Regions from separate parts of the Dietzia sp. SL131 genome, predicted to be linked through region 1. Evidence: riboswitches for the same ligand, from Rfam matches in the RefSeq annotation. Region 1 holds a riboswitch; the other holds the start of a gene.

Region 1 (7,546 bases):
GATCTCGAAATCGTCCCGGGCGCCGAGTTCCACGCCTTCGATGTTGCGGAACGCCCCGAAGATCGCGTCCGCCTGGTCGGTGAGCAGCGACTGGTTGAGACTCTGCTGCACATTGGGGGTGGATATCGAGTCAGGATCGATTCCGGCCTCACGGGCGATGAAGTCGAGGGTCGGTTCCTGGGACGCCAGCCCCGACAACCCGACGGTCTTGCCCTCCAGATCGGCTGCGGAGGTGATGCCGGACTCCGTCCTGGCGATCAGGGAGGTCAAGGACGTCGGGATCAGTGCCGCGACCGAGATCACGTCGAGTCCCTGTTCGACGGCGATGAGCGTGTCGGGCTCGTAGGAGATGGCCAGGTCGACCCGCCCCAGGGACACCTCCCGGGCGGCGTCGGCCGTGTTGGACGGCGTCGTGAACGTCACGTCCACGCCGGCGTCGGCGTAGGTGCCGGTGTGCTGCGCGGTGTACAGCGCCACATGGTCGGGATTGGGGCTCCAGTCGAGCAGAACACTGACCGGGGCGTTGTCGGTGGCTCCCGACTCGGCGGCTCCGGGCGCGGCGGTGTCCGGGGCCGCCTGACACCCGGTCAGAGCCACCGTGGCTGCGGCCGCGATCGCGAGCACGCTCACCCCGGGTCGCGAGAGAGTCCGGCGTCGGATCCTGCTGGGTCGTGTGTCCGTCATGATGGGTTCCTTTCCCCGGTGGGTGTGTTCCACGGGCAGATCAGGCGTTCGAGGATGGTCACGCTGGCGAGGAGGACGCTGGACATGATCGTCAGCACCGCCACCTGGGCAAAGACGAAATCGGTCTGGAGCCGGGGGATCGCCTGGAGCATGAGGTAGCCCAGGCCGTTGGTGGAGCCGGTGTACTCGGCGAAGACGGCGGCCACCGGCGCGAAGGTGACCGAGACGCGCAGCCCGGCGAAGCCGCGAGGCGCGGCGAAGGGCAGACGCACCCGCCAGAAGAGCGACCACCTGGTGGCGTGCAGGCTCCGCAGGGTGTCGATCATTCGGGCGTCGACCGAGCGGATTCCGGAGAGGAGATTGAGGGCGACCGGGAAGAAGCACAGCAGGGCCACCACGATGACCTTCGGCGCCATGCCGTAGCCGAGGGAGATCGTCAACAGTGGGCCTATCACGATGACCGGGATGGCCTGGGAGGCGACCAGCAGGGGGGTCATGGCCTGACCGACGGCGGGCACGAATCCGCTGATGACGACCACGGTCACCGCGACGACCACTCCGAGGACCACCCCGACGACGGTCTCCGTGGCGGTCAGCAATGTGGCCGAGCCCAGCCGGTCGGGCCAGGTGGTCACGAGCGAGTCGAGCACGGCGCGGGGTGCGGGAATGACGTACTCGGGCACGAGCTCGAGCGAGGTGACCGTGATCCACGCGGCGAGGACCAGCAGGAGCGTGACGCAGGCAGGGGCGGCGGACCGAAGGAGTCGCACGGTCATCGGTCGGTCCCTCCCTCGGTGAGGTGCGATTCCCGGGCCAGGGCCTGGAGCACTTCCCGGCGAGCTGTGGCGAAGTCCTCGTCGCCGAGGAGGACCTCGCGGGGGCGGTCGTCACCGAACCATCCCGGCCAGGTGGAGACCACACGCGCCGGGGCGTCGGGCTCGTGTCGTGCGAGCAGGACCACGCGTTCGGCGAGGAGCAGCGCCTCATCGACGTCGTGCGTGACCATGACGAGGGTGGCCGAGGTGTGGGTGATGGTGTCGCGGAGCCACTGCTGGACCTCCGCACGGGTGATCGCGTCGAGCGCGCCGAGCGGCTCGTCGGCCAGCAGCACGGGTTTGCGCGCCAGCAGAGCCCGCGTGAGAGCGGCGCGCTGGCGCATGCCCGCGCTGAGAGCTGAGGGACGGGCATCGGACCAGGCGCCCAGTCCCACGCGGTCCAGCATGCGCTGGGCCTCGGATCGGGCCACGCGCCGGCGCACTCGTTGGTTGCGGAGACTGATCGCGACGTTGTCGAGCAGGGACAGCCAGGGCAACAGGCTGTCGCCCTGGGGCATCAACGCGCAGGACTCCAGGCGTCGTGCGGGCCGGCGTTCATCGAGGACGGCGGCGGTCCCGGTGGTCGGTTCGACGAGGCCGGCGATCACCGACAGCAGCGTCGACTTACCGCATCCGCTGCGTCCGACAACGGCGATGTGCTCGCCTACCGGAACGGACAGGTTGAGGTCTGCGAGAACCGGGCGGAGCGCGCCCGGATAGGTGTGTCCCAATCCATCCAACGCCACTGCCGTGGTTCCTGGGCGGCTCACGAAAGCGCATGCCAGCGCATCTGACATCCCTCCGCTCGTGTGAACGAGTTCAGGTTCAGCGGGTGTGATCTCAGCCCCGTTCGGTAGGGGCACCCCGTGTCATCGAAGCTGATCTTGCGAATCAGCTCGAAGTCCGAACGTACCATCGGCACATCTCGGGATCTGATGTGCGTCCATGGCTGGAGCGAGGAGCGGGCGGGCCGCCGTCAGTGGCGTGCGGACCGCCGGTGAGGATGACCGATGGATCGCCAGTGTGACGAGTGTTCGGCGGGGTTTATGGCCCGGTCGCCGCGGCAGCGGTTCTGTTCGGATCGGTGTCGGTACCGGGACAAGGACCGCGGTCGGATGCTCGCGTGTTCGGTGTGTGGCGAGCCGATGCACCGGGGGCCGACGGTTCGCACGGACGGACGGCACCGACACAACCGGTGCGTACACGAAGAGGTCTAGGGGTACCCCCGCTAGGTTGCTCGGGTTAGTCTTGGAACGCCCAGCAACACCGGATAACGCCAGACAACATCGACCAACGATGTGCTATCCGCGACGGAAGTGGCGTATACAAGAGGCAAGCCCGGTTGGGCAGGTTCTGGAGGTGGACTATGACAACGACGTTTGACAGCCGTAACGATTACGTGGACCTCACCGAGCCGTGCGCCCTAGCCGATATGGCCGGGGACACAAAGCGCTACGTAGCGCACAAGGACGCAGACGGAGTCATCACGTTGATCCCCTCAGGGAACCTTGGTGAGCGGGAGCTCTTCCTGCTTGAGAACCCTCAGTTGCTCGCTGCGGTCAACCGTGGAATCCAGGACATCCAGGACGGGCGCTACTCCGTCATCGAGTTCTGACAGCCGGTTTGTGGCGCCCCCGTTCGTCCTAGCGTTCTCTGTTGAGGCCCAGCAGACGCTGGTTGACCTGAAGAGGCCCCAGCACGGCAAAAAGAAGAAGAAGGTCGACAAGGCCCTGAAACTTCTTCAGGATGCTGGCCCGGGGTACCCGGGGCTCAACTCCCACAAGCTGAACGGCCTCACTGGCCCGGGTGGTGCAGACCTGTGGGACTCCTACGTCGAGAACAACACCCCCTCGGCATGGCGCATCTACTGGGTGTACGGGGACAACGACTACATTTTCGTGGTTGAGATCGGCCCTCATAAGTGACCGGTTGGGCCTACATGCCGCGCAACCAATCGAACCCCTACGGGGTGCTGGTGCTGATCCCCTTCCCCAGAGTTTGCCCGGTCACCATGTCGGCATAGACCATCTGCCCACGACGAGTAGCCCGCCCTGTGAAGGTGCGAGCTTTGTCGTGACCCCCTGGCATGTCCGGCCGGACACCATCCAGGGAGCGCCCACGCCGGTTCGTGGGTGTGCACACCGGAGACGGTTGGTTAGGGGCGGAACCGTCCTGAGAACGCCCTAGATCGCACGCTGAGCGATCACCGCGCCAACCGTGGACAACGTAGGGCCACGGTTGGACGGAAACGGCTCAGGGGCGCTGCTGGGCTGTCTTCACGGCGTCGATGATCGCCAGCGCGAACCGTTCCGCCTCGTCGGGCGTGAGGTCGCACTCAGGATCGAACACCCGAATGAAGGTGGGGCCGGCGTCGAGGCCGTCGAGGGACAGGCGATCTTCCGCGAAGACGCCCACGTCCCAGGTGACGCCCTTGGGGGTGAAGTACCGCGCCCAAGTGACGATCTGCGCGCCGGTGGCCGTCTCGATCATGGGCTCTTCCGGTTCGGATGCTTGGCACCATGCGGGCCGCTGGCCGGGCGCCCTCATCGCAGGGACTCCCAGTGAGCCTTGAGCGCCACGGCGTAGGCAGCGCGGGCCGCGGTGAGCGCGTCGGCGATCTCGACGGCTTGGTCGGTGCTCATGTCGAGCTCGCCGTGGACCGACAGGATCGGCGGGGATGCCTCGCCGTTATCGACCAGGCTGACGACCTCGACGGTGATCTTCTGCCGGTCGTTGCCCGGTCCGCCGGCGATGATGCGCCGGAAGTGAGTGATGTCGTCGCCTGTGAGCGGTGGCGGTGTGGGATGCTGGCTGTTGGCCATGACGCTTACCTCGTCTTGGTCGCTGGCCCCGAGCGTTCCCGCGCTACGGGGCCATTTCTATTGACCAACACAAGGCAACTTGTACGCCAGTTGCACGACCTGCGGACCGCACAGCATAAATGCCGCTTGAACTGCGTAAACCTTGCGCCCCCGAGAGGATTCGAACCCCTGACCAGCCGGGTAGAAACCGGTTCGAGGGATGATCTGGCCTGCGCGAAATCGGCCTTGGCCTGCGGTGGAGTCTGCCGGACTCAGTTTCGATCAGTCTCGAATCGCGGTAAGTGTGGGCAGAATGTGGGCAAAGGTTCTCGAATCCATGTTCTACACTTCGCCCATGCTCTGGACTGAGGATGCGCCCACCCATTGTCCCCACGGGCACGAACTCGGCCCCGACAGGGTCCTCGTCGGCTGGGACGCCGGCCGCGCCGGAAGCCTCGACCACGGCCGACGCATTTTCATCTGCCGCCAATGCGACACCATCATGCAGTGGAAGCCGAACTGTCGACTCAAGTGATCGTGCAACGCAGAAGGCCGCCCCCACCGATAAGGCGGGGGCGGCTCATTCGTGCGAGTGAGGCGGTTTGGCCTCACAGGTCTGGGCTGATTTCAGGTGGTGGGGTCTCGATGTCCTCCGGGTCGACGTGCAGCTGCAGTTGCCGGACGATCCTGCGGATGTAGGCGATCGCCGCCTTGTACTTCGCTTCCACGAGGTTCAGCCGTTCCTCGAGGCGGTCGATTCGGCGGTCCCGTTCGGCGAGCTGCTGCTCGGTGCGCTCGTCCTGCTCCTTGAGTTGGCGCTCGGTCCACTCCCGCTGTTCGGCCATGAACGCCGCCCAGTCCGCAGTCCTTGCCTGGGAGGCCGTGGTCTCGTTCGCCTCTTGCCCTGTCTTGCGCGTGAACCTAGCAGTGATCCAAGTGCCGATCACCAGGATTACGGCGCCGCCCAGCGTGACGACGGCCTCCCCCCACGTCACCCGTCGCCCCTCGGCTGAAGGATCACCGGCTCCCGCGACGGGCCCACGGTGTCCGCCAGGGCTGCGACGATGATCGTCAATCCCGCCACGTTCAGGATCAGCGCCCCAGTGACCCATCCCCGTGAGGCGTCACCGAACAGAGTGGCCGTCATGTAGGACAGTCCCCAGATGCCCCACAACATCGACACGAACGCCAGCGCGTACCTGGCGATGATGCGGTCCCACATGCCGACGAGGACGGTCACTCCGGATGCGATCCAGACGAACGCCCACACGTGCAGCGGCACCAGGGCGTCGATGAAGTGGGTCAACCCGCCAGTACTGGGCTGGTCGACGTAGGCCACCCCGCGAGCGATAGCCCCCGCCGAGACGATCGCGAGGGCCGCGACCCGCAGCCTGGGGTGGAGCGGCTCGAACGCCCGCATCACTCGACCAGCCGGTGCTCGCCGACGTAGGACTCGGGCAGCCACGGCGCCTGGTCCGGGACGTACTCGATCGTCCCGGTCGGCGTGTGGCCGGTGGCCTCGACGGCCTGGCCCTCAACGGTCTCGCGCAGACGGCGGAGCTCGTCGAGGATGACGGGGATGTTCTCGCGGCCGATCGCGGCCCACTCGAGGACCTCGGGCCCGTGGCCGCGGTCGGCCGGGGTGATATTGCGGACGGCGGTGACACCGCCACCGACTGCCAGGAGGCCGCCGACGGTCGGGAGGATCGCGTCGACGAGCTCCTGGGTGATCACGCCCCAGGCAGCGAGGATCGCGCCGACTGCGGCGACGCCGATGTACAGGGAGATGCGGACGCGGGAGTCGAGGTGCTTGGCGGTCATGTCGATCAGCCCTTCAGCTTCGGGTTGCGGGCCCCGGCCGGGAGCTCCGGCAGGGTGTCGGTCATGCGGGGGACGCCGAGCTGCGCGCCCACGGCGGCGACGGCGTCGATGAACGAACGGTGCCCGGTCTGCTTCCAGCCGGGGACCTTGCCGAACCCGGCGTCGTCGGCGTCCATGCCCATCTGCACGGCCAGGCGCTTGACGTCGTGCCCGATGGGTCCGCAGTACGCCGCGATCTCCTCGCGCACGATGCGCCTGAGGTCTGCTTCGGTTGCCATTGTCAACCAGTCCTTTCCTTGGCCGGCGGGGCCGGTCATGTGTTCGGTGACGTAGCGCAGGAACACGTCCCACGGGAAGTTCTTGCCGGGGTCGGTGTGGTCTGATTCGCGGAACGCGACGCTGATGTCGCCGTGCGTGCAGAAGCCGCGGACCCGCTTGGTCTGGACCTCGGGGATCGACAGGCGTCGCACCTCGTGCCCGTACTCCTGGCACCACTCGGCGCAGATCCGGGCGGCCTCGCGCAGCTGGTCGTCGTGGGCGAGCCACGTCTCGCGGGAGTCGGCCGCGTACCCGAGGAACCCGACGTGGAATCCGAGCCGGTCCCCGGTAGGCAGGGACGCGCACGGGATGTAGTTGTCGTCATTGGCGCGCAGGCTCTTGCCGTCAGCGGAGATGAGCACGGTGTACGAACCGGTGCCGCTGGTCTGCTGCCACTCGGCCCGTGCGCGCAGCGCGCGTTCGCCGGACTCGCGGGGGCACTCGTAGGTGTGGACCGCGATCAGCGGCACGGTCGACGGATCGCGTGGCCCACGGTCGACGGTGGTCAGCTGGGTGTAGGTGGTGGACGGCTGGCCGGCACCGCCCGGCGCCGGGGCAGGTGCGGGGGCCGGTGTCGCCCCGGGCCAGCGGGCGCCGGCCAGTAGCGGCATCGGGTCGAGGCGGTTCGGGCCCGGCGGGGACCACACGTAGCGGTGCCACTCGAGGTGCAGGTGTGGGGCGACGCCGCCGTTGGTGCGGGAGTCGGGGTTGATGCGCCCGATCCGCTGCCCCTCATGCACGGCCTGGCCGACGCTCACCTCGGGAATGATGTGGCCGTAGACGGTGAGGCCACCGCCGACGGATGCGGGGTGGTCGACGTTGATCCACTGACCGAACCCGGACGCCGGGCCCGCCGCGGTGACGGTGCCGTCCTTGACGGCGTAGATCGGGTGGCCGCCGGACCCGCCGTCGCGGCCGAAGTCGGTGCCGAAGTGGACAGTGCCCCAGCGAGGGCCGAAGCCAGAGGTGACGTAGAAGCCACGGTCGACGGGCATGGTGGGCATGGTCTCTCCTAGATGATCTGGCGGCGGTCGCCGCAGCGGCAGCGCAGGACGGTGCCGACCGGGGTGTCGTACGGGCGGCCGACGGTGACGCGGTGCCCGCGCG
Region 2 (7,546 bases), 1.7 Mb from region 1:
GGTTCTAGCGTGGACCCATGAGGTCGCACGCGGCGGGACCGCTGGTCGGGTTGGGGCTCCTCTACGGGGCCGGGGTGGGCACCGTCCTCGGAGTCGTGATCGCCGGCGCCCCGAACCTGGCCACCTGGATGGTGATGGGCGCAGGCATCGGTGTGGTCGTGGGGAGTGTCGCCGAACTGTGGCGTGACGTGGCACGCCGAACAGCTCACGGACCCACGCCCACCGCGCACTGATCACAGACCACCGCGGTACCGGCCGCGGCCCTATCGTGGTGTGATCCGATCCCGAGAACTCCGGAAGGACCGATCTGCCATGACCGCCATCACCACCGTCGACCGCGGCCCCCGCGTCGTCGCCCGCAGTGTCACCGTCAACGCCCCCGCCGAGGAGCTGTTCGGGCTCGTCACCGACCCGCGCAAGCACGGGCTCGTCGACGGTTCGGGGACCGTCAAGAGCAACGTCAAGGGGCCGTCGACCCTGTCCGAGGGCGCCAAGTTCACCACCTCGATGCGCATGTACGGCGTCCCGTACCGCATCACCAGCACGGTCACCGAGTACATCGACACGCCCGACCAGAAGGTCATCGAGTGGGCGCACCCCGCGGGCCACCGCTGGCGCTGGGAGTTCACCCCGACCGCGGATGGGCGTACCGAGGTCACCGAGTGCTTCGATCCCCGGCCCTCGAAGATCGGCAAGGTCTTCGAGAAGATCGGCGTCGCCGACCAGAACGCGTCCGGCATCACCGAGACGCTCTCCCGCCTGGCCGCGAAGTACGAGACCGCGGGTTAACCGCGGTCCGCCGCCCGGTCACGGCCGCGTGCGGCCCGGTAGCGGGCGATGAGGGCCGCTGTGGAGGAATCCGTGTCGGCACCACTGGATTCGGCACCACTGGATTCGGGACCGCCGGGTTCGTCGGAGGCGAGTGCCGGGTAGAGGTCGCGGGCCTGCTTCTTCCCCAGTTCGACTCCCCACTGGTCGAAGGCGTTGATGTTCCAGATCGCCCCCTGGACAAAGACGACGTGTTCGTACAGGGCGATGAGCTGCCCGAGGACGCCGGGGGACAGCGAGGGCGCGAGGAGCGTCGTCGAGGGACGGTTTCCGGGCATCACCCGGTGAGGGCGGAGAGCGGCCTCGATGCCGTCGGCGCGCGGCTCGGCGTCGGTCCGGCCGAAAGCCAGCACCCGGGACTGGGCGAACATGTTACTCACGAGCAGGTCGTGCATGGCCACGCGGTCGTCGGCCGCCATCGTTCCGTCCGAGGGGCGGGCGATGCCGATGAAGTCGACGGGGACGAGGTGAGTGCCCTGGTGCAGGAGTTGGAAGAACGCGTGCTGGCCGTTCGTCCCCGGCTCACCCCAGTAGATCTCCCCGGTGGGGTGAGCCACCGGGGAGCCGTCGAGCCGGACCGATTTGCCCAACGATTCCATGGTCAACTGCTGGAGGTACGCGGGGAAGCGGGCGAGATCGTGCGCGTAGGGGATGACGGCCTTGGACTGGGCCCCCAGGAAACTCGTGTACCAGACGCCGAGCAGCCCCATGAGCAGGGGCGCGTTGCGGTCATCCGCCGCGGTGGCGAAGTGCTCGTCCATCGAGTTCATGCCTTCCAGGAACTCGGTGAAGACCCCGGGCCCGAGGGTGATCATGCAGCTGAGCCCGATCGCGGACCCCACGGAGAAACGGCCACCGACCCAGTCCCAGAAGCCGAACACCGCCTCCTCGGCGATGCCGAACGCGGCCACCTCGTCGGAGGCTGTCGAGACCGCGACGAAGTGAGCGGCCACGGCGTCCTCCGCGCCGAGGCGATCGAGAAACCATCGACGGGCGGCGTGGGCGTTCGCGAGGGTCTCCTGGGTGGTGAACGTCTTGGAGGCGACGATCACCAGGGTGGTCTCGGGGTCGATCCCGGCCAGGGTGGAGTCGAGGTCGCGGGGGTCGACGTTCGACACGTAGTGGGCGGTGATCCCGCCGGTCTGCAGGGGGCGTAGGGCCCGGTCGACCATCGCGGGCCCGAGATCCGATCCGCCGATGCCGATGTTGAGGACGGTGGTGATCTTCTTGCCGGTGTACCCGGTCCATTCCCCGCTCCGGACCCGCTCGGCGAAGGCGGTCATCATCCGGAGGGTCTCGTGGACGTCGACGACCACGTCGCAACCATCCAGGGTCAGCGTGTCATCGGCATCTCGTCGGAGGGCCGTGTGCAGGACGGCACGGTCCTCCGTGGTGTTGATGCGGTCGCCGCGGAACATGGCTGCTCGGCGGACCGGCAGGTCCGCGACGCGAGCGAGGCCGAGGAGCGCGGAGACGACCTCATCGGTGACCAGGTTCTTGGACAGGTCGATGTAGAGATCGCCTGCCGTCACGCCCAGTCGGCTCCCGCGGTCGGGGTCTCGGTCGAACAACTCACGCAGGGTGGTCTCACCCGTCGAGGCGGCCAGCCCCTCGACCGCTCGCCACTCATCGGTGGTGCTGATGTCCATGTCGATGCTGTTCACGGGCAGTCCTTCGGTGTGGTGGCGGAGGGGGGCGAGGCTGACGATACCGTGGTGTACACAGTTGACTACAGTTTCCGTACACAGGTGACTACAGTGGCGGTGGCGGGTCGACGCACCCGCCCGGCTGCACCGACGTGAAAGGCCTCGATGACCACCACGAGCACGACGATGATCCCCGCCCGTGCTGCGGCCCGCCTGTCCGGCAAGGTGGCCGTCGTGACCGGCGCCGGTCAGGGGGTGGGCCGGGGCATAGCCCTCGCGCTGGCCGAATCCGGAGCCGCGGTGGTGCTGCTCGCGGAACCGATGCCGCTGGACGAGTACTCGGACGCCGCGTTCCGCACGGCAAAGGAGGCGATCCGATCGCTCCCCCGGGCGGCAGCCTGTGAACGGGGTCCTGACGGGATCCGAGCGCTCGCTGTCGCCCCCCATGCCCACAGCCCCGGACTCGACTGGTGGATGCGTCACAACCCGGAGGAGGCCGAGCGGTTCATCGCCCGCATACCCGCCGGGCGGGTGGGCGACCCCGTGGCAGACATCGGCCGGCCCGTGGCGTGGCTGTGCACGGCGGAGGCGTCCTACCTCACCGGCGTGACCATTCCGCTCGACGGCGGTCAGTCCCGGTGGGGTTGATCACCACATCCACATTTCTCCGACAGAAGAGGTCACATCATGCAGTTCTCCGTTCCGGTCGCGTTCAGCCCGATCGACCAACTCCTCGGCCTGGCCCGCGCGGCCGAGGACGCGGGCTTCGCCCGCGTCACGCTTCCCGATTCGCTGTTCCTGCCCCACCGGCAGGACACCGACTACCCGTACACGCCCGACGGGGCGCGGATGTGGGACGAGCACACCCCGTGGGTCGAACCCCTGACCGCGATCGCTGCGATGGGCGTCGCCACCTCGACCATCAGGTTCTGCCCGCAGGTCCTCAAACTCGGACCCCGTCAGCCCCTGCTGCTGGCGCGGCAGTTGTCCACGGTCTCCCACCTGACTGGCGGACGCATCGACCTGGGGGTGGGGATCGGATGGGACCCCAACGAGTTCGCGTGGTGTGGAGTCCCCTACCCGGGGCGTGGCAAGAGGGTCGACGAAATGCTCGAGATCATTCGCCTGGCCGGTAACGGCGGGTGGTTCGAGTACCACGGTGAGCACTTCGACTTCGACCGCCTCACACTGGACCCGCCGCCCGTGGCCCAGGTGCCGTTCTACGTGGGCGGCCACACCGCTCCGGCGCTACGCCGAGCCGTCCGGGTCGGCCAGGGGTGGACCTCGGCGATGATGGGATTCGACGAGATCGCCGCCACCATCACCCGCCTCGGAGAACTGCTCGAGGCCGACGGCCGCTCCCTCGCCGACCGCGGGGACGGCCGGCCGTTCGAGATTCAGGTGGCCTGCACCGACCGGTACGGCACCCGCGGTTTCGCCCAACTCGAGGAGGCGGGGGTCACCGATGTCATCGTCATCCCGTGGCTGATCGAGGGCCACGGATACGACGCCCCCCTGGACGCCAAGCGCGACGCTATCGCCCGGTTCGGCGAGAAGTACATCAGCGCATGACCTCGACACACATCAACCACACCGCTACGACCCCAAGGAGCCCCACATGCCCGACACCCCGTCCCTGAAGCTCGGTTACAAGGCGTCGGCCGAGCAGTTCGGTCCGCGTGATCTGGTGGAGTTCGCCGTGCTGGCGGAGCAGGCGGGGATGGATTCGGCGACGGTGTCGGATCATTTCCAGCCCTGGCGTCACGACGGTGGTCATGCGCCGTTCTCGTTGGCGTGGATGACGGCGGTGGGTGAGCGTACCGAGCGGCTGCAGTTGGGCACCTCCGTGCTGACGCCGACGTTCCGGTACAACCCGGCGGTGCTCGCCCAGGCGTTCGCGACGATGGCGTGCCTGTACCCGGGCCGCATCTTCCTCGGGGTGGGCACGGGTGAGGCGCTCAACGAGATCGCCACCGGCCACCAGGGTGAGTGGCCGGAGTTCAAGGAGCGGTTCGCGCGCCTGCGTGAGTCGGTCCGGCTCATGCGCGAGCTGTGGACCGGTGAGACCACCAACTTCGAGGGTGACTACTACTCGACCAAGGACGCGTTCCTCTATGACGTGCCCGAGGGTGGCGTGCCGGTGTACGTGGCGGCGGGTGGTCCGGTGGTGGCCAAGTACGCGGGCCGGGTGGGCGACGGGTTCATCTGCACCTCCGGCAAGGGGATGGAGCTGTACACCGACAAGCTGCTCCCGGCCGTCGAGGAGGGCGCGCAGATCAACGAGCGGGACTCGGCGCAGATCGATCGGATGATCGAGATCAAGATCAGCTACGACCCGGACCCGGAGGCGGCGTTGGAGAACTGCCGCTTCTGGGCCCCGCTCAGCCTCACTCCGGAGCAGAAGCACTCGGTGGATTCGCCGCGGGAGATGGAGCGGCTGGCCGACGAGCTGCCGATCGAGCAGGTCGCCAAGCGGTGGATCGTCGCCTCGGACCCCGACGAGGCCGTCGAGCAGGTCCGACAGTACGTCGACGCCGGCCTGAACCATCTGGTCTTCCACGCCCCGGGCCACGACCAGAAACGCTTCCTCGACCTGTTCAAAACCGACCTCGAACCGCGTCTGCGTCGCCTCGCGTAGGCGCCGTGGGCGGGCCGGTGACCCGCCCGGCCACTCACCCCGGGCTCAGGCCCGGGTGAGCAGCAGCGGCGCCGCCGCGAACCGCGACCAGGGCCCGCCCGCGAAGGTCAGGCCGATCAGGCGCCGGTCGTCGAGCGGCCGGAACTCGTCCCGCACCCAGCGCCACGGCACCGGGCTCGAGGCGCCGTACGAGCAGACGATCACCTGACCGCCGTCGAACCACGAGGATTCCAGCGTCACCCGCATCGGCAGGGTCTCCCGTGGCGGGCGGCCCTCGTCGTCGTCGACCAGGTTCATCGCGCCGCCCCCGGGGGCGAAACGCTTGCCCTGCCAGCCCGGCATCCCGCCGAGGGCGATAGCGCGCGGTGCCACCACCCTCAGCGGTGCCGGGCCGACGAACGTGACGAGGTAGTCGCCCGGGGCGGGCAGATCGGTCGGCGGCGTGGCCTGCGAGAACAGGGCGCGCAATCGGCCGAGCGAGGTCGGCAGGGCGGCGGTCACGGGGCTCCGATCGTCGGGGGCGTTCGCCGATCCTAGGACGGTTGTCCAGCCACGCGGGACAGATCGGCAGTGTGGCTTCGCGTTCAGCCGGCCGCGGGTGGCCTAGGCTCGCACTCGACACGGGGTGCCGCCCATCCGGGCGGCTGAGAACACACCCGTCGAACCTGAACTGGGTAGTTCCAGCGGAGGAATGTCGTGCGCGTCGCCCCGGGCGTCGTCGCCTCTCGTGCGGTCATCGTGCGGCGGGCAGGTGGGCATCGCGCTCCCCGTGAGGAACCACCGGGAAGCGAGTGGCATGCGTATCAACGAGCAGGTCGTCCTGGTCACCGGCGGAGCCCGCGGACTCGGCGTGGACATCATCCGCGCCTTCTCCCGCGAGGGCGCCCTCGTCGTCGTCAACTATCGACGCAGCGAGGCCGCCGCCGCCGACCTCGTCCGTGAGCTCGGCGAGGACCGCGCCGTCGCACTACGCGCGGACGTGACCGACGACGACGAGGTGCGCGCCCTCTTCGACGCGGCCCGCGCCCACTTCGGTCGACCGATCAGCACGGTCGTCAACAACGCGCTGGCCGACTTCGAGTTCAACGGCGATGCCAGGCCGCGGCCGGAGACCCTGACCTGGGAGGATTTCGACTCCCAGCTGCGTGGCGCGGTCAAGGCCACCCTCGCCACGACCCAGGCCGCGCTGCCGGGGATGCGCGAGGCGGGGTTCGGGCGGATCGTGACCATCGGCACCAACCTGTTCCAGCACCCGGTGGTGCCGTACCACGACTACACCGCCGCCAAGGCCGCCGCGCTGTCGCTGACCCGCACCCTCGCCACCGACCTCGGGCCGGACGGCATCACGGTCAACATGGTCTCGGGCGGCCTGCTGCGCACCACCGACGCCAGTGCCGCTACGCCTGACGAGGTGTTCGACCTCATCGCCTCCGGGACCCCGCTGCGGCGCGCGATCACTCCTGCCGAGCTCGCTGACGCGGTGCTGTTCTTCGCCTCCCCGTGGGCGCGCGCGGTGACGGGGCAGAACCTCATCCTCGACGGCGGCCTGGTCAAGGGCTGAGTCGGCCGGGCCCGCTCGCGGGGGTTCTGCGTGTCGTGGTGCTGGACTAGGTTCGACGTAGGGCCCGGGTTCGGGTCCCGACGACAGGACCGGGCGCGGCCCGGACGGTGACACGCAGGAGGGATTCCGTATGGGAACGGTGCCCACGGGCCTCGCGCGAACGGCCGAGGGGCGGCGCACAGCCCTCGCCGAGCAGTCCGTCGCCCGCTTCACCCGGCAGCTCTCCGAGTGGGACGCCCAGCGGGCCGCCCTCGTCGCCGACGACCTCGGGACGAACCCGCGGCGCCGTGTGCCCGGGACCTGGCCGGCGGTGGCCGTCGCCGACGCCACCGCGCTCGGGCAGCAGGCGGCGCCGCTGTCCGCCAACGCCCTCGCCGCGGAGTGCTCCACCCTGTGGTGGTCCGGTATCGGCAAGGTGATCGGCGGTGCAGTCTCGGCTGTGGTGCTGTTGTCGTTGCCGATCTCGCTCGTCCTGGCGGCGGTGGGATGAGAAGCAGGATGCCGGGTCTGCGGCCCGGGTGGGCCGGCGTTCGGACCGGAAAGGAGGTGACGTCGTGCCGCTGATCTTCGCCATCGTGGTGGTGGCGCTCATCGCCGGAGCGGTCGTGTGGATCGGCTCCACCGGATGGCTCATCCGCTCCGGGCTCGAGGATCTCGCACGCCGCCGGCGGCTCCTGCGCGGCACCGACCCGCTGCAACTGACCGCCCAGCAGGCGCTCGGCTCCGCCCGCCGGTCGTATGCACTGGCGTTCGAGGCGCTCGGCGCGACCGTCGACGCGTGGTACGACCTGCGGGAGACGCAGGGGATCGGCACCGCCCTCGAGGTGGTCTACCCGGAGATACAGAGCAAGGTCGACCCCGACCCGCGGTTCC

What was found. A riboswitch is a leader RNA that binds a small molecule or an ion and turns the genes downstream of it on or off. The one in region 1 is predicted to bind thiamine pyrophosphate.
Region 2: another riboswitch for thiamine pyrophosphate. It lies ahead of OVA21_RS11805 (3-oxoacyl-ACP reductase); the one in region 1 lies ahead of OVA21_RS03805 (ABC transporter ATP-binding protein).

What each region holds. Positions count from the first base shown of each region.
Region 1 covers NZ_JAPPRI010000003.1:658,308-665,853, forward strand. The annotation lists gene OVA21_RS03795 (ABC transporter substrate-binding protein) at 1-684, opposite strand, end outside; gene OVA21_RS03800 (ABC transporter permease) at 681-1,460, opposite strand; gene OVA21_RS03805 (ABC transporter ATP-binding protein) at 1,457-2,269, opposite strand; TPP riboswitch at 2,279-2,376, opposite strand; gene OVA21_RS03810 (hypothetical protein) at 2,866-3,114, shown strand; gene OVA21_RS03815 (hypothetical protein) at 3,125-3,424, shown strand; gene OVA21_RS03820 (hypothetical protein) at 3,753-3,989, opposite strand; gene OVA21_RS03825 (hypothetical protein) at 4,043-4,321, opposite strand; gene OVA21_RS03830 (hypothetical protein) at 4,656-4,835, shown strand; gene OVA21_RS03835 (hypothetical protein) at 4,909-5,295, opposite strand; gene OVA21_RS03840 (hypothetical protein) at 5,292-5,720, opposite strand; gene OVA21_RS03845 (hypothetical protein) at 5,720-6,121, opposite strand; gene OVA21_RS03850 (M23 family metallopeptidase) at 6,127-7,443, opposite strand; gene OVA21_RS03855 (hypothetical protein) at 7,452-7,546, opposite strand, start outside.
Region 2 covers NZ_JAPPRI010000003.1:2,321,242-2,328,787, reverse strand. The annotation lists gene OVA21_RS11840 (hypothetical protein) at 18-233, shown strand; gene OVA21_RS11835 (SRPBCC family protein) at 313-789, shown strand; gene pgi (glucose-6-phosphate isomerase) at 786-2,483, opposite strand; partial or broken gene OVA21_RS19350 (SDR family oxidoreductase) at 2,823-3,122, shown strand; gene OVA21_RS11820 (TIGR03619 family F420-dependent LLM class oxidoreductase) at 3,162-4,046, shown strand; gene fgd (glucose-6-phosphate dehydrogenase (coenzyme-F420)) at 4,093-5,112, shown strand; gene OVA21_RS11810 (hypothetical protein) at 5,158-5,613, opposite strand; TPP riboswitch at 5,724-5,821, shown strand; gene OVA21_RS11805 (3-oxoacyl-ACP reductase) at 5,909-6,673, shown strand; gene OVA21_RS11800 (hypothetical protein) at 6,804-7,163, shown strand; gene OVA21_RS11795 (hypothetical protein) at 7,228-7,546, shown strand, end outside.